DNA from 2 places in the Sphaerotilus microaerophilus genome. Region 2 is predicted to be linked to the other one. Evidence: predicted binding sites of a transcription regulator. Region 2 holds the regulator's gene; the other holds the start of a gene.
The links. The regulator FNR, encoded in region 2, switches genes on or off when oxygen is low (the NO sensors DNR and NnrR bind a similar motif). The targets are predictions, from matches to a motif close to TTGATNNNNATCAA.
Positions count from the first base shown of each region.

Region 1: a site for FNR is predicted at 2,373-2,386, ahead of NGK70_RS23335 (chaperone NapD). Genes of this name have one in related genera too.

Region 1 is NZ_AP025730.1:5,415,500-5,420,444, forward strand. It holds gene ahbB (siroheme decarboxylase subunit beta) at 1-555, opposite strand, end outside; gene NGK70_RS23325 (cytochrome D1 domain-containing protein) at 568-1,803, opposite strand; gene NGK70_RS23330 (c-type cytochrome) at 1,818-2,186, opposite strand; gene NGK70_RS23335 (chaperone NapD) at 2,639-2,893, shown strand; gene napA (nitrate reductase catalytic subunit NapA) at 2,895-4,945, shown strand, end outside.
Region 2 is NZ_AP025730.1:2,467,986-2,483,635, reverse strand. It holds gene lpdA (dihydrolipoyl dehydrogenase) at 1-303, opposite strand, end outside; gene odhB (2-oxoglutarate dehydrogenase complex dihydrolipoyllysine-residue succinyltransferase) at 387-1,649, opposite strand; gene NGK70_RS10745 (2-oxoglutarate dehydrogenase E1 component) at 1,786-4,641, opposite strand; gene NGK70_RS10740 (TIGR03790 family protein) at 4,906-6,099, opposite strand; gene NGK70_RS10735 (IclR family transcriptional regulator) at 6,133-6,903, shown strand; gene fnr (fumarate/nitrate reduction transcriptional regulator Fnr) at 7,029-7,769, opposite strand; gene hemN (oxygen-independent coproporphyrinogen III oxidase) at 7,992-9,377, shown strand; gene NGK70_RS10720 (urease accessory protein UreH domain-containing protein) at 9,387-10,109, shown strand; gene icd (NADP-dependent isocitrate dehydrogenase) at 10,190-11,443, shown strand; gene NGK70_RS10710 (CheR family methyltransferase) at 11,508-12,326, opposite strand; gene NGK70_RS10705 (chemotaxis protein CheW) at 12,340-12,888, opposite strand; gene NGK70_RS26630 (methyl-accepting chemotaxis protein) at 12,901-14,085, opposite strand; partial or broken gene NGK70_RS26625 (PAS domain-containing protein) at 14,098-15,417, opposite strand; gene NGK70_RS10695 (chemotaxis protein CheA) at 15,414-15,650, opposite strand, start outside.

The DNA.
Region 1 (4,945 bases), 2.9 Mb from region 2:
ATCGCGTTCCAGCGGCAGGCCGGCCTCGGCCAGGGCGGCCAGCGGCCAGTCGGCCTCGGCCACGCGGGGCACCTCGGCGCGGCGCGGCGGGCGGGCACGGGCCGTGCCATTCAGGTCGAAGCCCAGGTCGATGCGGTAGGGTCGCAGCATGCGCAGGCGTAGCGCGGCCAGGCCGGTGGCCTGCTCCAGGTGGTCCATCGCCGCGTCGACGGCCGCGCGGTCGGCGCCGGTCATCACGAACCAGAGGTTGTGCAGCCCCTCGCGCTCGTAGTTGTGGTTCACGCCCGGGTGCGCGGAGACGATCGCCGCCACCGCCTCCAGCCGCTCCAGCGGTACCGCCATCGCGGCCAGCAGCCCGGCACCGCCGGCACCGGCGGCAAAGACCGCGCCGATGCGGCTCAGGCTGCCATCGGCCAGCAGGCGGCGGTAGCCCGCCAGCACCACGTCGGGCTCCACCGCGAGCGAGCGGGCGATCACGTCGAAGGGGTCGCGCAGCAGCGGGAAGTCGTGCTGCCAGGGGTTGAGCAGCGCCAGCCGGAAGCCATCGTGCATCATCACGGCCCCGCCTCAGAAGCCCACGCGCGCGGCGCGGGCGGTGAAAAAGATGCCGCTGGGCGCGTCCAGCGCCAGCTCGCCGACCGGCTCGATGCGCTGGGTGTCGTAGACCGTCACCCGGTTCGCATCGCGCGCGCTGATCCACACCGCCTCGCCGCGCGGCGTGAACTCCATGTGCAGCACGGCCTTGCCCGGCTCGATGGTCCGGACCACGCTGCGGCTGGTCGTGTCGATGACCTGCACGCGGTGGTAGTCGGGCACCGCGAAGTTGACCCAGACCTGGCGGCCGTCCGGCCGCGCGATCACAAACACGGGCTGGCCGGCCACCGGGATGCGGCCCACCTCCTGCCAGCTCTCGGTGTCCACCACCAGCACCTCGTGGCGGCCGATGGCGGGCAGGTAGGCATGCCGCCCGGCCACGGCCCAGCCGCGCAGGTGCGGCATCTTGAACACCGGCAGCGGCTGCTGGCCGCGGCCGTAGCCGCCCAGGATGCGCCGCACCCGGGGCTCGGCGGCCCACAGGTCGACCATCGCCAGGCCGTCCTCGCCGAACAGGCCGGCGATGTAGTGGCGCCCATCGGGCGTGACCAGCGCGTCGTAGGGCTGGCGGCCGATGCCCTCCAGCTTGGTGACCTTCGGCTGGGCGACATCGCTCAGGTCGGCGATCCAGATCGCGTCGGCGTCGAACAGGCTGTAGGCGAAACGCCGCCCCGGCAGGTCGACCAGGCCAACCACGCGGGACAACTGACCAGTGGGCTTGCCGGACTGCTTCACCGGGTCGATGACCGCCGGGAGGTCGGCCACCAGCGCCAGCGTGCGGGCATCGAACACCTTCACGCCGCCGGGCGTGTAGTTCTGCGCCGCCACCAGCGTGCCGTCGGCCGAGATGGCGCCGCCGATCGAGTTGCCGGCCTGCATCACACGGTGGACGATGCGGCGCTCCAGCACATCCACCTTCGTCAGACCGCCGTCGCGGCCGAACACGTAGGCAAAGCGCTGGTCGCGCGAGAACACCACCGAGGCGTGCGAGAGGTCGCCCAGCCCGGTGACCTTGCCGAGCAGGCTGCGCGAGCTGGTGTTGACGATGGCGAGCGTGCCGGTGGCGCGCTCGATCACCACGCCCAGGTCGCCACTGCCCATCAGGGCCGGAGCCGCCGACGGTGCGGCCCCGCTCGGCGCCACCGCGGCACAGCCGCTCCAGGCCAGCGGCAGCGCCAGGCCACCCAGCAGGCAGGCGCGCCGGTTCATCGTGTTCGTCGCGCTCATCGCGCACCCTCCTGCGGGAATCCCGCCACCAGCCGCTCGGCAATCCATTGGGCCTCCGGCTCGCTGAGCATCGTGCGCCAGCCCGGCATCGGCGTGCCCAGGCGGCCCTGGTAGATCGTGATCGCCAGGCCTTCGGTCGACTTGTCGGCCAGCGCCTCGCGCGTCAGCGCCGGGCCCAGGCCGCCGGTGAGCTGCATGCCGTGGCAGGAGCCGCAGTCCTGGCGGACCATGCGCACCAGCGCCTGCCGGCGCGGCGCAGCCGGCTCCGCGGCCGGTGCTTCCTGAGCGACCTGAGCGACCGGTACGGCAGCCTCGCCCGCACCGGCGCCCGCCCCCATCAGCAGAGCCAGGGCCACGCCTGCCATCCGAATCGGCCCGGCCCCTGCGGGTCGGATCCTCCACCTTGCATCCATGTGCTGCCTACTCCGTCATGCCCAGTCGGCGCCCCCGGCTGGCCGGGTGACCGCCCTGTCACGGGCCGCCCCATCGGGCCGTCCCCGCCGCGGTACATCGCGCTGTGGCCATGATTGGCTGCGGCGCCGGACTTTGCGTTGAACTGGTTCAAGAAAGTGCAGGCTACCGCCCCCTCAATAAAGGACGTGCGCGCGTACCGCGCCTGTCGCGCGGCATGCGCGCCCGACGCCGTCCGACGCGGCAAGCGCCCCTGCTTGATCAAGCGCAACCCCATTGCACCCACTCGACATCCGGTCAAAAAACTGAACCGGTTCAAGGATTTCGGGGTTTCCCCCACCTAGGCTCCACCAATTCTTCGTGTTTGCCCCGCTGCGGGCGGACGCAACCCGATCAGGTGCCAGCGATGAACATTTCCAGCCTCGTGGTCGACGCCCGACCCGACTTCCTCGCGCAGGTGCGCCACCAGCTGGGTGCGATCCCCGGTGTGGACGTGCACGCCGCCACGCCCGAGGGCAAGCTGATCGTCACGCTCGAAGCCGATACCAACGACGCCACCACCGACACCTTCTCGCGCATCGGCGCGGTCGAAGGCGTGATGTCGGTGGCCATGGTCTATCACCAGTTCGAACCCGACCAGGACCTGAGCCAGGAGCACTGAGATGGAATTCCCCGTCACCTTCACGCGCCGCGATTTCGTCAAGCACAAGGCGGCCGCCGCTGCCGCCACCGCCGCGGGCGTGGCCTTGCCCGAGGCCTACGCGCAAACGGCCGCGGCCTCCGACGGCATCCGCTGGGACAAGGGCGCCTGCCGCTACTGCGGCACCGGCTGCGGCGTGCTGGTGGGCGTCAAGGACGGGCGCATCGTCGCCACCCAGGGCGACCCGGACGCGCCGGTCAACAAGGGCCTGAACTGCATCAAGGGCTACTTCCTGGCCAAGATCCAGTACGGCCAGGACCGCCTGACCAAGCCGCTTCTGCGCATGAAGGACGGCAAGTTCGACAAGGCCGGCGAGTTCCAGCCGATCAGCTGGGACCAGGCCTTCGACATCATGGCCGAGAAGGTCAAGACCACGCTGAAGGACCCCAACCAGGGCGCGCGCGGCGTGGCGATGTTCGGCTCCGGCCAGTGGACCGTGTTCGAGGGCTATGCCGCCGCCAAGCTCTGGAAGGCCGGCCTGCGCACCAACAGCCTGGACCCGAATGCGCGCCACTGCATGGCCAGCGCCGTGGCCGGCTTCATGCGCACCTTCGGCATCGACGAGCCGATGGGCTGCTATGACGACGCCGAGCACGCCGACGCCTTCGTGCTCTGGGGCTCGAACATGGCCGAGATGCACCCGATCCTCTGGTCGCGCATCACCAACCGGCGCCTGAGCGCCAAGCACGTCAAGCTGCACGTGCTGTCCACCTTCACGCACCGCAGCTGCGAGCTGGCCGACAACGAGTTGATCTTCAAGCCGCAGAGCGACCTGGCGATCCTCAATTACATCTGCAACTACATCATCCAGAACAAGGCGGTCAACGAGGCCTTCGTGAAGAAGAACGTCGGCTTCTTCAAGGGCGTCACCGACATCGGTTACGGCCTGCGCCCCAATCACCCGCTGGAAGTGGCTGCCGGCAACAACGGCTACATGGGTGCGGACGGCAAGCCCAAGGGCGACCCGAACAAGCACACGCCGATCAGCTTCGACGACTTCGCCGCCTTCGTCTCCGAGTACACCCTGGACAAGGCGCACGAGATCTCCGGCGTGCCCAAGGACAAGCTGGAAGCGCTGGCCAAGGCCTACGCCGACCCGAAGACCAAGGTGACGTCCTACTGGACCATGGGCTTCAACCAGCACACCCGGGGCACCTGGGTGAACAACATGATCTACAACGTCCACCTGCTGGTGGGCAAGATCTCCGAGCCTGGCAACAGCCCCTTCTCGCTCACCGGCCAGCCCAGCGCCTGCGGCACCGCGCGCGAGGTCGGCACCTTCGCGCACCGCCTGCCGGCCGACATGGTGGTGACCAACCCGAAGCACCGCGCCGAGAGCGAGAAGCTCTGGAACCTGCCGGCCGGCACGATCCCTGACTGGGTGGGCTACCACGCCGTGCTGCAAAGCCGCATGGCCAAGGACGGCAAGATCGGCTTCCTCTGGACCAGCACGACCAACAACATGCAGGCCGGGCCGAACATCAACCAGGAAACCTATCCTGGCTGGCGCAACCCGAAGTGCTTCACCGTGGTCTCGGACGCCTACCCGACGGTCTCGGCCATGGCCGCCGACCTGATCCTGCCCTGCGCGATGTGGATGGAGAAGGAAGGCATGTTCGGCAACGCCGAGCGCCGCGGCCAGATGTGGCGCCAGCAGGTCAAGGCGCCGGGCGATGCGAAGTCCGACCTGTGGCAGTACATCGAGTTCTCCAAGCGCTTCAAGACCGATGAGGTCTGGCCGGCCGAACTGCTCGACAAGAACCCGCAGTACAAGGGCAAGACGCTCTACGAGGTGCTGTACGCCAACGGCCAGGTGAACAAGTTCGGCCTCGCCGAACTCGCCAAGGTCAACGGCCATGCGATCCCGAACTACAGCAATGCCGAGTCGGAGGCCTTCGGTTTCTACCTGCAGAAGGGCCTGTTCGAGGAGTACGCCAGCTTCGGCCGCGGCCACGCCCACGACCTGGCGGACTTCGACGTCTATCACAAGGTGCGCGGCATGCGCTGGCCGGT
Region 2 (15,650 bases):
CTGCTTCACGACGCCGTTCTTGCGGGCGACCATCTTCGCCACGTCCATCTGCAGGTTGTCCAGCGAGATGCCGTGCTCGCCGAAGTGCTTGGCGGCGTGCTCGTAGTGCTCGGAGGATTGCAGCAGCGCCTTGGAGGGGATGCAGCCGACGTTGGTGCAGGTGCCGCCGGGCGCGGGGCCGCCCTTGTCGTTCTTCCACTCGTCGACGCAGGCGACGTTGAAGCCGAGTTGCGCGGCACGGATCGCGCCGATGTAGCCGCCGGGGCCGCCGCCGATGACGACGACGTCGAATTGCTTGGACATGGTGTTTCCTGGGATCTTGGAAGAACGCCCCCGGGGCGGGGGCGTTCGTCAGGGGCTGGTGCCGGAGGGCAGGCTCAGCCGGTTCAGATGTTGAACAGCAAACGCGCGGGATCTTCCAGCGCTTCCTTCATCGCCACCAGGCCCAGCACGGCTTCGCGGCCGTCGATGATGCGGTGGTCGTAGGACATCGCGAGGTAGTTGATCGGGCGCACCACGACCTGGCCGTTCTCGACCATCGCGCGGTCCTTGGTGGCGTGCACGCCCAGGATCGCGGACTGCGGCGGGTTGATGATCGGGGTCGAGAGCATCGAGCCGAAGGTGCCGCCGTTGGAGATGGAGAAAGTACCGCCGGTGAGGTCTTCCAGGCCCAGCTTGCCGTCCTTGGCCTTCTGGCCGAACTCGGCGATCTTCTTCTCGATGTCGGCAAAGGACATCTGGTCGGCGTTGCGCAGGATGGGCACCACCAGGCCACGCGGCGAGCCCACCGCGATGCCGATGTCGAAGTAGCCGTGGTAGACGATGTCGTTGCCGTCCACCGAGGCATTCAGGATCGGGAACTTCTTCAGGGCATGCACAGCCGCCTTGACGAAGAAGCTCATGAAGCCGATCTTGACGCCGTGCTCCTTCTCGAACTTGTCCTGGAAGCGCTTGCGCATGTCCATCACCGGGGCCATGTTCACCTCGTTGAAGGTGGTCAGGATGGCGTTGGTGGACTGCGACTGCACCAGGCGCTCGGCGATGCGGGCACGCAGGCGCGACATCGGCACGCGCTGCTCGGGGCGGTCGCTCAGCTTCTGCACGACCGGAGCCGCCACGGCGGGCAGAGGCTTGGCAACCGCTGCGTTCACCGGTGCGGCGACCGGCGCGGCCACGGCAGCGGCAGGCTTGGCACCTGCGGCCAGGGCGTCGCCCTTGGTGACGCGGCCATCCTTGCCGGAGCCGGCCACGTCGGAGGCCTGCAGACCCTTCTCGGCCAGGATCTTGGCAGCGGCGGGCATGGCCACGTCGCCCTTGGAGCCACCGGTGGCCGCCGGTGCGGCAGCGGCCGCCGCGGGAGCGGCAGCAGCCGGGGCGGCGGCGGGCACGGCGGCAGCGCCAGCCTTGCCTTCGGTGTCGATGCGGGCGATCACCTGGTCGCTGACCACGGTGCCGCCGTCAGCGACGACGTGCTCGGCCATCACGCCGGCAGCCGGCGCGGGCACTTCGAGGACAACCTTGTCGGTCTCGATCTCGATCAGGATCTCGTCCATCGCCACGGCTTCGCCGGGCTTCTTCTTCCACTGCAGCAGGGTCGCTTCGGCGACCGATTCGGACAGCTGGGGGACCTTGACTTCTACGATAGCCATGTTGCTTCTCTTGTCTGTTCAGTGCGTCGGTTGGTCGACGCGCCGCGCGTAGCGGCCGCCCACGGGTTCATCCTGGACAAGCCGCACGAGAGCCGGGCCGACGGCGCGCAGCGAGCGCCGGCCCAACCTGGGCGCATCACTTGCTCAGGACAAATCCCTTGAGCTTGCCGTAGGCCTGGTCCAGCAGCGCCTTCTGCTGCTCCTGGTGCAGGTGCGCGTAACCCACCGCCGGCGAGGCCGACGACGGACGGCCGGCGTAACCGAGCTTCTGGCCTTCGACCATGTTCTCGTGGATGTAGTGCTGCACGAAGAACCAGGAACCCTGGTTCTGCGGCTCGTCCTGGCACCACACGATCTCGGTCGCGTTGGGGTACTTCTTCAGCTCGGCGGCGAAGGCCTTGTGCGGGAAGGGATAGAGCTGCTCGACGCGAATCACGGCCACGTCGTTGGACTTCTTCTCCTCGCGCTTCTTGACCAGGTCGTAGTAGACCTTGCCCGAGCAGGCGATCACGCGCTTGACCTTGGCGGCGTCGATCTCCGCCTTCTGCTCGCCGATCACGGTGCGGAACTCGCCCTTGGTGAAGTCGGTCACCGGAGAGGTCGCGTCCTTGTTGCGCAGCAGGGACTTGGGCGTGAAGATCACCAGCGGCTTGCGCAGCGGGCGCACCATCTGGCGGCGCAGCACATGGAAGATCTGGCTGGCCGAGGTCGGCTGCACAATCTGCATGTTGGTGTCGGCGGCCAGCTGCATGAAGCGCTCCAGGCGGGCCGAGCTGTGCTCGGGGCCCTGGCCTTCGTAGCCGTGCGGCAGCATCAGCGTCAGGCCGTTGACGCGGCCCCACTTCACTTCACCCGAAGCGATGAACTGGTCGATCACGACCTGCGCGCCGTTGGCGAAGTCACCGAACTGGGCTTCCCAGATGGTCAGCGTGTTCGGCTCGGCCGAGGCGTAGCCGTACTCGAAGCCCAGCACCGCCTCTTCGGACAGGATGGAGTCGATGACGGTGAACTGCGCCTGGCCGTCGGCCACGTGCTGCAGCGGGATGTAGGTGCCCTCGTCCCACTTCTCGCGCTTCTGGTCATGGATGACCGCATGGCGGTGCGTGAAGGTGCCGCGGCCGCAGTCCTCGCCGGACAGGCGCACCGGGTAACCGGCCGCCACCAGCGAGGCGAAGGCCATGTGCTCGCCCATGCCCCAATCGACGTTGATCTCGCCACGGCCCATCGCAGCGCGATCGTCGTAGACCTTCTTGACCAGCGGGTGCGGATTGACGCTGGCGGGGATCGTGGTCATGTGCTCGGCCAGGCGCTTCCACTCGGTGAGCGGGATTGCGGTGTCGGCGGAGTCGGTCCACTTCTTGCCGAGGAAGGGCTGCCAGTCGACCGCGAACTTGCTCTTGAAGTTGCTCAGCACCGGGTCGACGGTGTGGCGGCCGGCGTCCATGGCGGCACGGAAGGCCTTGACCATGTCGTCACCCAGCGTCTCGCCCATGCCCTGGGCGGACAGCCGGTCGGCGTAGAGCCTGCGCGTGCCAGGGTGCGCGCCGATCTTCTTGTACATCAGCGGCTGGGTCAGCGCGGGGGTGTCCTGCTCGTTGTGGCCCAGCTTGCGGAAGCAGATGATGTCGACCACGACATCCTTCTGGAAGGTCAGGCGGAATTCCAGCGCCAGCTGGGTGGCCAGCACGACGGCCTCCGGGTCGTCGCCGTTCACGTGCAGCACCGGCGACTCGATCATCTTGACGATGTCGGTGCAGTACAGCGTGGAGCGCAGGTCGCGCGGGTCGGAGGTGGTGAAGCCGATCTGGTTGTTGATGATCAGGTGCACCGTGCCGCCGGTGGAGTACCCGCGGGTCTCCGACAGCATCAGCGTTTCCTGGTTCACGCCCTGGCCGCCGAAGGCCGAGTCGCCGTGCACCAGCACCGGCAGCACCTGCAGGCCCTTGGTGTCGCCACGGCGGTCCATGCGCGCACGCACCGAGCCTTCGACCACCGGGTTGACGATTTCCAGGTGCGAGGGGTTGAACGCCAGGCTCAGGTGGACCGGGCCGCCCGCAGTGGCGATGTCGGAGCTGAAGCCCTGGTGGTACTTCACGTCACCGGCAGGCAGGTCTTCCGGCGCGGTGTGGTCGAACTCGGCAAACAGGTCCGCGGGCATCTTGCCCAGGGTGTTGACCAGCACGTTCAGGCGGCCACGGTGGGCCATGCCGATGACGATTTCCTGCACGCCCTTCTCGCCGGCGCGCTGGACCAGCTCGTCCATCGCGGCGATGAAGCTCTCGCCGCCTTCGAGCGAGAAGCGCTTCTGGCCGACGTACTTGGTATGCAGGAAGCGTTCCAGGCCCTCGGCAGCCGTCAGGCGGTCGAGGATGTGCTTCTTCTGTTCGGCGTTGAAGCTCGGCTTGGAGCGGATGCTTTCGAGTTTCTGCTGCCACCAGCGCTTTTGCGTCTGGTCGGTGATGTGCATGAACTCGGCGCCGATCGTGCTGCAGTAGGTCTCCCGCAGCGCCTGCACGATCTCGCGCAGGGTCATGTTCTCGGCCTTGGTGAAGTAGGTGTTCGCCGCCGAGAAGGTGATGTCCATGTCCGACTCGGACAGGTCGTAGAACGCCGGTTCGAGTTCGGGGATCTTGGGACGTTCGGTGCGCTTGAGCGGATCGAGGTCGGCCCAGCGCTGACCGACGTTGCGGTAGGCCGCGATCAGGGACTGAACGTGGACCTGCTTGCGTGCGACCGCCAGATCGGCCGAACTGGCCTTGTTGGCAAAGGCGTTGGCCTTGGCACGCTGCGCAAAGGACTCGATGACCGGCGCGTGCGCGACGTCGCGGGAATCGCTCCCATCGACGGCGGGAACGTTCTGCAGCGCATCGAAGTAGTCGCGCCAGTTGTCGGGCACGGAGCCCGGGTTGTCGAGGTACGCCTCGTACATCTCTTCGACATAAGGCGCATTGCCGCCGAAGAGGTGCGAGTTCGACCTGTGTTGCTGCATCATCTTTCGCTCACCTTGCGTCCCGGTATCCAGGACTCCGATGGGTTGAACAACCTTCCGCGACACGGCTGGACCGGCTAGCGGATTGCGACCCGGCTTGACTGTTGCCAGAGAAGGGGACGGGAAGGACCTACAGAATCAAGACCATGAATTTAGCATTGCCAGGCTTTCACAGGCCTGTCACCGGTCTTTGGCGCGCCGCAAAGGCGACCTGGGAGAAACCCGCAGCAGCGCCAGCCTCGGCGGCGGAAATCCCGCCAAGGAGCCTCAGCGCTGGGCAAACGGGGCGGCCAGCGGCTCGCCGATGAAGACCCCCTGCTGCGGCCACTTCACGCTCTTCCAGTAGGCCTCCAGCACCGTGCTGCCCTGCAGGTAGTGCAGCAGCGCGAGCTGGGGGTGGGGAAACTTCTGCGTGTGGTTGCAGGGCTCGCTGACGCTGCCATAGCTGGCGGTGGCGCCTGCATCGATCCAGGCCAGCGCGCTGGTCTGGCCGCTGCCTCCGCCCAGTTGCCCACCAAAGGAGGTCAGGTGGTCGGCCATGGCGCCCGGCGCCCAGTTCAGGCGATCCAGGCCCGCGAGCGTGGGCAGGCCGGTCTGCACCAGCAACAGGCGGTCCTCGCCCGCCGGCAGGTCCCCTTGCTGTACATGGGTGGCCACTGCGACACCGCGCAGCAGGCTTGGCGGCGGGTACTGGGGCAGCCGGACGCTGCGCGCCGCGTCGCGCGTGACCATGTAATACGCATGCACAGGCGGCGAGCCGCGCAGGCCTAGGCTGCCGTCGGCCGCCATGCCACGCTCGATCAGCGCGTGGGCCGCGTCCACGCTGCCGGCGGCCAGCAACATCGACGGACGCAGGCCCAGGTCCCGCCAGGGCGCACCGCTGGGTGAGTTGAAGTAGCGCGATCCCGTGGCCTTGGCACAGGTGTTCGAGCACAGCCCGGGCTCCAACCCCAGCGACACCGCGGCGGTGATGGACTGGCACTCCACCGCGTAGGGCTGCGCCCACACCAGCGCCAGGCCCTGGACGTCGTCGCCGAAGTGCGCCTCGATGGCCGCGCGCAACTGCGCGCCATCCCCTGCAGACAGGCTCGCCTGGCGCGGCAGCTTCACGCGCAGCACATGCCCGGGCGGGATCTGGCGCCGCTGGACGTAGCGCTCACCCACCTCGACCGAATACGGATCGTCCTGGTTGATCACCACGCCCAAGGTCTTCGAGGTGATGCGCCCGATCGCCCGGGGCACCCTCGTCCACCGCAACACCAGGGGTGCTGCCGAGGCCGCTGCAGCGGAGGCCGCAGGTGCCCGCTCCGTGGCGGGCGGCTCGGTGGCCTCGCCCGCATGAGCGGCCTGCCAGGCCGGCAGCAGCCCACTCGCCAGCGCAGCCAGAGCCGCCAGAGCCACCCGCCCCACCGGCCGGCACAGATATCCACACAGCCAGCTCGACCATCTTCTTTTCGCCATGCGAAAATCCATCATCGACTCAACATCCCCGACATGACGAAAAAGGAAGGCAGCACCCCGACCATCCAGGTCCTGGAGCGCATGTTCACCCTGCTGGATGTGCTGGCGGCACACCAGGACCCGGTGTCCCTGAAGCAGATCAGCGAGCATACCGGCCTGCACCCCTCGACTGCGCACCGGATCCTGAATGACTTGGCGGTGGGCCGCTTCGTGGATCGCCCCGAGGCGGGCAGCTACCGGCTGGGCATGCGCCTGCTGGAGCTGGGCAACCTGGTGAAGGCGCGGCTGGATGTGCGTGACGCCGCGCTCGGGCCGATGCGCGAGCTGCACAAGCTCACCCACCAGCCGGTGAACCTGTCGGTACGGCAGGGCGACGAGATCGTCTACATCGAGCGCACCTACTCCGAGCGCTCAGGCATGCAGGTCGTGCGCGCCGTGGGTGGCCGCGCACCACTGCACCTGACGTCGGTGGGCAAGCTCTTCCTGGCGCACGACGACCCGCAGCGCGTGCGCGCCTACGCCACCCGCACCGGCCTGGCCGGGCACACCCGCAACAGCATCACCGACCCGGCCTTGCTGGATCGCGAACTGGCCCGGGTGCGCCAGACCGACATCGCACGCGACAACGAGGAATTGGAACTCGGCGTGCGCTGCATGGCCGCCGCCATCTACGACGACCAGTCGCGCCTCATCGCCGGCCTGTCCATCTCCGCTCCCGCGGATCGCCTCGAAGAAGGCTGGATGGACCGCCTGCGCGAAACCGCCCGGCAGATCTCCGCCTCACTCGGCTACCGGGCGGAGTAACCCACCCGCTCGGTCAACACCCGTCTTTTCTTTTGCAAGCAGCGACCGCGGATCCGGTTCCGCCGGTCCGGTGGTTGCGCCCCCTTGAGGGGGAGCGGCGTGAGCCGCTGCGGGGGTGGGTCAACTCAAGCGCTGGTGCCGTTCACCACGCGCTGCAGCGCAGACTGCTCGATGATGCGGATGTCGCGCTGCTTCACCTCCAGGATGCCTTCCTCCTGGAATTTCGAGAAGGTTCGGCTGACCGTCTCCAGCTTCAGGCCGAGGTAGCTGCCGATCTCCTCGCGGGTCATGCGCAGCACCAGCGCCGAGGCGGAGAAGCCGCGCGCCTGCAGGCGCTGCGTCAGGTTCAGCAGGAAGGCCGCCAGGCGCTCCTCCGCGCGCATGCTGCCCAGCAGCAGCATCACGCCGTGGTCGCGCACGATCTCGCGGCTCATGATCTTGTGGAACTGGTGCTGCAGCAGCGTGAACTCGCGCGAGAGCGACTCCAGCTGGCCGTAGGGGATCATGCAGACCTGCGAGTCCTCCAGCGCCACGGCGTCACAGGAATGCCGGTCGGTGCTGATGCCATCCAGGCCGATCAACTCACCCGCCATCTGGAAGCCAGTGACCTGCTCGCGGCCGTCGGAGGCCGACACCACGGTCTTGAAGAAGCCGGTGCGCACCGCATAGAGCGCGGCAAAGGGGTCGCCGGCATGGAAGATACTTTCGCCCCGCTTCACGCTGCGCCGCGTGCTGACCATGTCATCGAGCGACAACATCTCGTCGTCTGTCAGCCCCACAGGCAGACACAGTTCGCGGAGGTTGCAGGCGGAACAGGCAACCTTCAGGGCTTCGAGCCGTGACGGCGGTGCGGTTTCTTGCGTCATGTCAGAGATTATCGCACCGAGGCTCGTGCGTAACGCACGCAGCGGACCCCGCGAGGCGGGACCGAGACAGATCAAATCGGGGTCTACCCCGACCCGTCGGCACGATGGTAGATTGAGTTATGTCAATATGGACGCCAGCCATCGGGGCACAGTGCACGAATGGAAGAAATGACCACGGTTGATATGGTGGAGGGCCAGAGTGCGCTCTCACGCCAAGAGGGCATGCCCGTACTCAGCGAAGACCTGCTGCGCCGCATGGACGTGCCCGGGCCGCGCTACACCTCCTACCCCACGGCGGACCGCTTCGTCGAGGCCTTCGGGCCCGACCAGTACGTGCAGGCGCTGACGCAGCGCGCCACCGGCGGCGTGGCTGGCGCGGGCGGCCCGCTGTCGCTCTACCTCCACATCCCCTTTTGCGAGTCGGTCTGCTACTACTGCGCCTGCAACAAGATCGTCACCCGTGACCACGGCCGCGCCGAGGCCTACCTGGCGGCGCTGACGCACGAGCTTGATCTGGTCACCAACGTGATCGGCCGCGAGCAGCCGGTGTCGCAATTGCACTTCGGCGGCGGCACGCCGACCTTCCTCAGCGACGCGGAGCTCTCCGGCCTGATGGCCACCCTGCGCAGCCGGGTGCAGTTGCTGCCCAAGGGCGAGTACTCGATCGAGATCGACCCGCGCACCGTCACGCACGACCGGCTGGCCCACCTCGCCGAACTGGGGTTCAACCGGTTGTCCTTCGGCGTACAGGACTTCGATGCTGACGTTCAGAAGGCCGTGCACCGCATCCAGCCGGCCGAGCAGGTGCATGCGCTGATGGCCTCGGCACGCTCACTGGGCTTCGACTCGATCAACGTCGACCTCATCTACGGCCTGCCAAAACAGACCCCCGAGAGCTTCCAGCGCACGGTGAGCGAAGTGGCTCGGCTGCGCCCGGACCGCATCGCCTTGTACGGCTACGCCCACCTGCCAGCACGCTTCAAGCCGCAGCGGCGCATCCCGATCGAGATCCTGCCCACCGGCGGCGACCGCATCGGCATGCTGTCGCAGGCCATCGCCGGCTTCATCGCCCACGGCTACCAGTACATCGGGATGGACCACTTCGCACTGCCGGAGGATCCGCTCGCGCAGGCCAAGCGCCAGGGCCGCCTGCACCGCAACTTCCAGGGCTACAGCACGCAGCCGGACTGCGATCTGGTGGCGCTGGGCGTGTCGGCGATCAGCCGGGTCGGCCCGACCTACAGCCAGAACGCCAAGACCCTGGACGACTACTACGACGCGCTGCGCCGTGGCGGCCTGCCGGTGGTGCGCGGCCTCGCGCTCAGCCGCGATGACCTGGTGCGCCGCGCGGTGATCATGTCCATCATGTGCCACGGCCGCCTGAGCTACGAGTCGGTGGCGCTGGCGCACCTGATCGACGTGCGCAGCTACTTCGCCGCCGAGATCGAGTCGCTGCAGGAGCACGCCGACGCCGGCCTGCTGAAGCTCGACCAGGACGGCTTCGAGCTGACCTCGCTGGGCTGGTACTTCGTGCGCTACATCGCGATGGTGTTCGACAAGTACGTGCGCGTGGACCGCGCCCGCGAGCGCTTCTCCCGCGTGATCTGAGTTGACCCGATGAGTGCTGCCCTGGTGGTCACGGCCGCCCTGATGGGGGTGGCCGGGGTGCCGCACTGTGCCGGCATGTGCGGCGCCGGCTGTGCCGCTGCCGCCCGGCTGTGCCACCCCGCCAGGCCATCGCGCGCCGTGGCGGGGCTGCTGGTCGGCCGGCTGGTCGCCTACATGGTGGCCGGGATGCTCGCTGCCACGGTGGTGACCGGGCTGCAGACGCTGTCGGAGGGCACCGGTTGGCTGCGCCCCGTCTGGGTCGGCCTGCAGGCCTTCCTGCTGCTGCTGGGGCTGTGGTTGATGCTGCGCGGTCGCCTGCCGCCGAGCATCGAGGCCTGGGCCGAGCAGGTCGGGCGCGGGCGGCGGCCGCAGGACAGCGACCTGCCCCGCAAGGTGCACCTGCCCGGCGAGCTGAAGGCCACGGCGATCGGCCTGCTCTGGCCCGTGCTGCCCTGCGGCCTGCTGCATGCCGCGCTGCTGGTGGCCGCGGTGGCCTCCGGGCCGCTCGACGGCGCACTGGTGATGCTGGCCTTCGGTGCCACGAGCACGCTGGGCCTGCTGCTCGGCCCGGCGATCTGGCTGCGCTGGCTGCCCGCCGCCCTGCGCCGGCACGCCACCGACGCGCAGGGCAACCGCCTGGCCGTGCGACTCGCCGGCGCGATGATCAGCGGCTTTGCCGGCTGGGGACTGGCGCACGCGGTGATCGAGCCGATCGCCGCGTGGTGTGCCTGACCCCTCCCCTAGAATCTTTGGCGCTCGCCCGAGCGATCCCGCTCCACAGAACCCAAGATCAAGTACCCAGGACCCGGCCCATGTATCAACACATCCAGGTGCCCGCGGACGGCCAGAAGATCACCGTCAACGCGGATGGCTCGCTCAACGTGCCGAACCACCCCATCATCCCCTTCATCGAAGGAGACGGCACCGGCGTGGACATCACCCCGGTGATGATCAAGGTGGTCGACGCCGCGGTGGCCAAGACCTACGGCGGCGAGCGCCAGATCCGCTGGATGGAGATCTACGCCGGCGAGAAGGCCACCCGCGTGTACGGGCCGGACGTCTGGCTGCCTGACGAGACCGTGCAGGCGATCCGCGAGTACGTCGTCTCCATCAAGGGCCCGCTGACCACGCCGGTGGGCGGCGGCATCCGCTCGCTGAACGTGGCCCTGCGCCAGGAGCTCGACCTCTACGTCTGCCTGCGCCCGGTGCGCTACTTCAAGGGCGTGCCCTCGCCACTGAAGGAGCCGGAGAAGACCGACATGGTCGTCTTCCGCGAGAACTCGGAAGACATCTACGCCGGCATCGAGTGGGAGGCCGGCGGCGAGCAGGTCCAGAAGGTGATCCGCTTCCTGACCGAGGAGATGGGCATCCGCAAGATCCGCTTCCCGGAAACCTCGGCGCTGGGCGTCAAGCCAGTGTCGCGCGAAGGCACCGAGCGCCTGATGCGCAAGGCCATCCAGTACGCCATCGACAACGACCGGCCCAGCGTGACCATCGTCCACAAGGGCAACATCATGAAGTTCACCGAGGGTGGCTTCCGTGACTGGGCCTACGCGCTGGCGCAGCGCGAATTCGCGGCTGAGCCGATCGACGGCGGCCCGTGGTGCCGGGTCATCAACCCGAAGACCGGGCGCGAGATCGTCATCAAGGACTCGATCACCGACGCCTTCCTGCAGCAGGTGCTGATGCGCCCGGCCGAATACTCGGTCATCGCGACGCTGAACCTCAACGGCGACTACATCTCCGACGCGGTGGCCGCCCAGGTCGGCGGCATCGGCATTGCGCCGGGGGCGAACCTGTCCGACTCGGTGGCCTGCTTCGAGGCCACCCACGGCACCGCGCCGCGCTACGCTGGCAAGAACTACGTCAACCCCGGCTCCGAGATCCTGTCGGCCGAGATGATGCTGCGCCACATGGGCTGGACCGAGGCGGCCGACCTGATCATCCGCGCGATGGAGGCCGCCGTCGAAAGCAAGAAGGTGACCTACGACTTCGCCCGCCTGATGGAGGGCGCCACGCAGGTGTCCTGCTCCGGGTTCGGGCAGGTCATGATCGACCAGATGTGAGCTGAGCGAAGCCCCGGGCGGCACAGCACCGGCGCGGTGCCTGTGCCCGGGCCCGATCAGTGAATCAACCCGGCCGCTTTCGGAATGCGCCCGGGCCCAGCACGTCCACCTGGGCACCGAGGTCCGCCCTGCCCTCGGCCATGCCGATGAAGAACAGACCGCCGGGCCGCAGCCGGTCCAGCACCCGAGCGATCACCTCGCGGCGGGTGCGGGCGTCGAAGTAGATCAGCACGTTGCGCAGGAAGATCGCGTCGAAGGGCCCGAGCGGCTCGATCTCCTCGCAGAGGTTGAGCTGGCCGAAGCGCACCCGCTCGCGCAGCTCCGGGCGCACCTGCACCAGCCCCTCGCTGTCCCCCTCGCCGCGCAGGCAGTGACGCCGCAGCAGCGGCTGCGGCACATGGCGCAGCCGCTCGGCCGGGTAGATCGCGGCCTGCGCGGCGCGCAGCACCCGGTCGCTGATGTCGGTCCCCAGCACCGACCAGCCGGCGGCCAGCCGCTCCTGCGCCTGCAGGTCGGCCAGCACCATCGCGATGCTGTAGGCCTCATCGCCGCAAGAGGCGGCCGCACTCCAGACCTCCACCGGCGCCGCCCCGGGACGCCGCCGCGCCGACCCCAGCTGTTCCTTCAGGATCTCGAAGTGCTTCGGCTCGCGGAAAAAGTAGGTCTCATTGGTGGTCAGGAGGTCGATCGCCACCTGCAGCTCGCCATCGCCGCGCTCCTCGTTGATCAGCGCCAGGTAGTCGTCATAGCCCCCCAGCCCGAGGCGGTGGATGCGCGGCGCCAGCCGCGAGGCCACCAGCGCCTTCTTGGTCGGCGGCAGGTTCAGGCCGATGGTCGCGTGCATCAGCCCGGCGATGTCCCGGAAGGTGTGATCGCTCAGCACGGCGAGGCCTCGCTCATGCCAGCGCGCGTTCCTGGGCCTGCTCGCACAGCTGCGCCATCTCGCGCACATCCAGCGCCCGGTCGGGTTCCAGCAGCACCACGAAGCGCTGCCCCACCTTGCCGATGCCCTGGATGAAGTCGCGCCGCAGCACGCTGCCGAAGTCCGGCGGCGCCTCGATGTCGGCCGGCGCGATCTTGATCACCTCGCTGACCGCGTCCACCAGCAGGCCCAGCTCCACACGCTCACCCTGGCGCAGCGTGTCGAACACCACCACGCAGCTCTTCTTGCCGAGCGTCGAGGCCGGCCGGCCGAAGCGGGCGTTCAGGTCCACCACCGGCACCACCGAGCCACGCAGGTTGATCACCCCGCGCACGAACTGCGGCATCAGCGGCAGCGCGGTCATCGGCCCCGCCTGGATGATCTCCCGCACGGTGCGGATGTCCATGCCGAACACCTCGCTGCCGAGCCAGAACGTCAGGTACTGCAGCGGCCGCTCGGTGGCCGATACCGGGGGTGCGCCCGCGGCCCGGCCGTGCACGGTGCTCAGGGTCTGGTTGCTCATGGGACGCCTCCGTCAGTACGGGCGGAAGTTGCCGCGGCCGCCATTGACCGCGATCTTCGGTGACAGCGACGGTGCAGAGGCCATGGAGCCCATGGCCGGCCGGCCGGGCTTACGCATTGGCGAGTGGGGCGCACGGCGCTCCATGAAGCCCTCCTGGCCGAAGGCCCCCGAGCGTGCACCGCCACCCTCCCCTTCGCCCTGCGTGAAGAACGCGATCGAGCGCTGCAGCTGCTCGGCCTGGCCGGTGAGCTCCTCGGCGGTGGCCGCCAGTTCCTCCGACGCGGAGGCGTTCTGCTGCGTCGCCGTGCTGAGCTGCCCCATCGCCCCGCCGATCTGGCCGACCGCCTGGCTCTGCTCCTCGGAGGCCGCGGCGATCTCCTGCACCAGCTCGGAGGTCTTCTTGATCGACGGCACGATCTCGTCGAGCAGCCGCCCGGCGCGCTCCGCGGTGGACACGCTGGTGGTGGCCAGGTCACCGATTTCCTTGGCGGCCTCCTGGCTGCGCTCGGCCAGCTTGCGCACCTCGTCGGCCACCACCGCGAAGCCGCGGCCATGCTCACCGGCACGGGCGGCCTCGATCGCCGCGTTCAGCGCCAGCAGGTTGGTCTGGTAGGCGATGTCGTCCACGATGCTGATCTTGGAGGCGATCTGCTTCATCGCCGCCACCGTCTGCGTCACCGCCACCCCGCCATCGGCAGCCTCCTGGTTGGCCTTGGTGGCCATGCCGTCGGTCATCTTGGCGCTGTCGCTGTTCTGCGAGATCGAGGCGGACATCTGCTCGATCGACGCGGTGGTCTCCTCCACCGAACTGGCCTGCTCGGTGGCGGCCTGCGACAGGGCCTGCGCGGTGGCGTTGACCTGGTTGGCCGCGCTGTTGAGTGCCTCGCCGGCGCTGCGCACCTCATCGATCACCTCGGCCAGCTTGGCACCGGTGGCGTTGGCATCGTCCTTCACCCGCTGGAACACCCCCGCGCAGTCGCGCTCGATGCGCTTCGTCAGGTCCCCGTTGGACAGCGCGCTGAGCACGCGGCCAACGTCACCGAAGATCTCGCTGGTGGTCTCCAGCAGCGAGTTGATGCCCTCGCACAGCACCTTGGGCGCGCCGGTCTTGCCGTCGAGCGGGATGCGCTGCTCCAGGTCACCGTCCTTGGCTGCGGCAGCCACCGCCTGGGCCTGCTCCACCGTGAGCGCCAGCATGTCGGCCGCGCGCACCTGCTCGGTGATGTCGGTGGCGTACTTCACCACCTTGAAGGGCTTGCCGCTGATGTCCAGGATGGGGTTGTAGGAGGCCTGGATCCAGACCTCCTTGCCGCCCTTGCCGATGCGGCGGTAGCGCCCGGCGTCATACTCGCCGCGGCCGAGCCGCTCCCAGAACTGCCGGTAGGCCGCGCTGCCGCGCTCCACCGGGTCGACGAACTGGCCATGGTGCTGGCCACGGATCTCCTGCAGCGAGTAGCCCAAGGTGTTCAGGAAATTGTCGTTGGCGTTCAGCACCTTGCCGTCCAGATCGAACTCGATCACCGCCTGCGACTTGCCGATGGCCGCCAGCTGGCCGCTGAAATCGGCCGCCTGCTGCCGGGACGCCGTCACGTCCGAGCCGATCATCACGATCTTCACGACGCGCCCCATCTCGTCCGAAACCGGGGCGTAGATCGCCTGGATCCACACCTCCTGCCCGGACTTGGTCATGCGGCGGTAGACGTCCTTCTGGGGCTTGCCCGCCTTCAGCTCGGCCCAATGCCGCTCATAGGCGGCACCCACCGCGTCCACCCCATCCAGCAGGACCTTGTGGTTGCGGCCCACCACCTCATCGGCCCGGTAGCCCAGCAGGTCCAGCAGGATGTCGTTGGCAGTCAGGACGTGTCCGCTCACGTCCATCTCCAGGTAGGCGCTCGACGCATTGATGGCCGCCAGGATGCCCCGGGCGTTCTGACGCTCGACCTCCGCCTCGGTAATGTCGTAGCGCACGCCGAGGTAGCGGATCGGCTTGCCGTTGTCGCCCAGGATCGGGGCGATCACGGCATCGACATAGTACGGCGAGCCGTCCTTGGCGCGGTTCTTGATCACCCCGCGGAAGAGCTCGCCACGGCCGATGGTCTGCCACAGCTTCTTGAAGGTCTCCTTCGGCATGTCCGGATGCCGGGTCGTGCTGTGCGGATGGCCGATCAGCTCGTCACGCGAGTACTTCGACACCTCGATGAACTTCTCGTTCACGTTGAGGATGTCGCCCTTCTTGTCCGACTCCGAGACGATGCTCGTCAGGTTCATGACCTGCGTGCGGACCTTCAGCTCGCTTTCGACCTGGGCCAGGTGCGCCTGCACCGCAGCCAGGCTCGACTCGGCCTGCGCCCGGGCCGCGTCGGCCGCCTCGCGCGCAGCGGCCTCGGACCGCAGAGAGTCCTCCGCAGCGCGGCGGGCAGCCTCGGCGGCGCCTCGTGCCTGTTCCGTTCGTTCGGCTTCCAGGCGGTAGCGTTCGATCTCGCTGCCGGCCAGCAAACGGGCTAGCACTCCGGGTGCGGGGTGATTCATTGGGCGTGTCCTTGGGCGGTGGGGGCGTTGTGGGAGGGGGCGGGGTTGCCGGTGGGGCTGGGGGTTCTGGACGGGGGTCCGCTTTCCGGGCGGCCGGGCGGCGGCATCGTGGCCGGATCGGCCACCACACGCGTGGCCGGGCCGCGGGTGGCAGAAGCGGCGATCTGGCCGAGGGCATCGGCATCGACGATCAGTGCCACCTCGCCGGAGCCGAGGATCGACGAGCCGGCAAT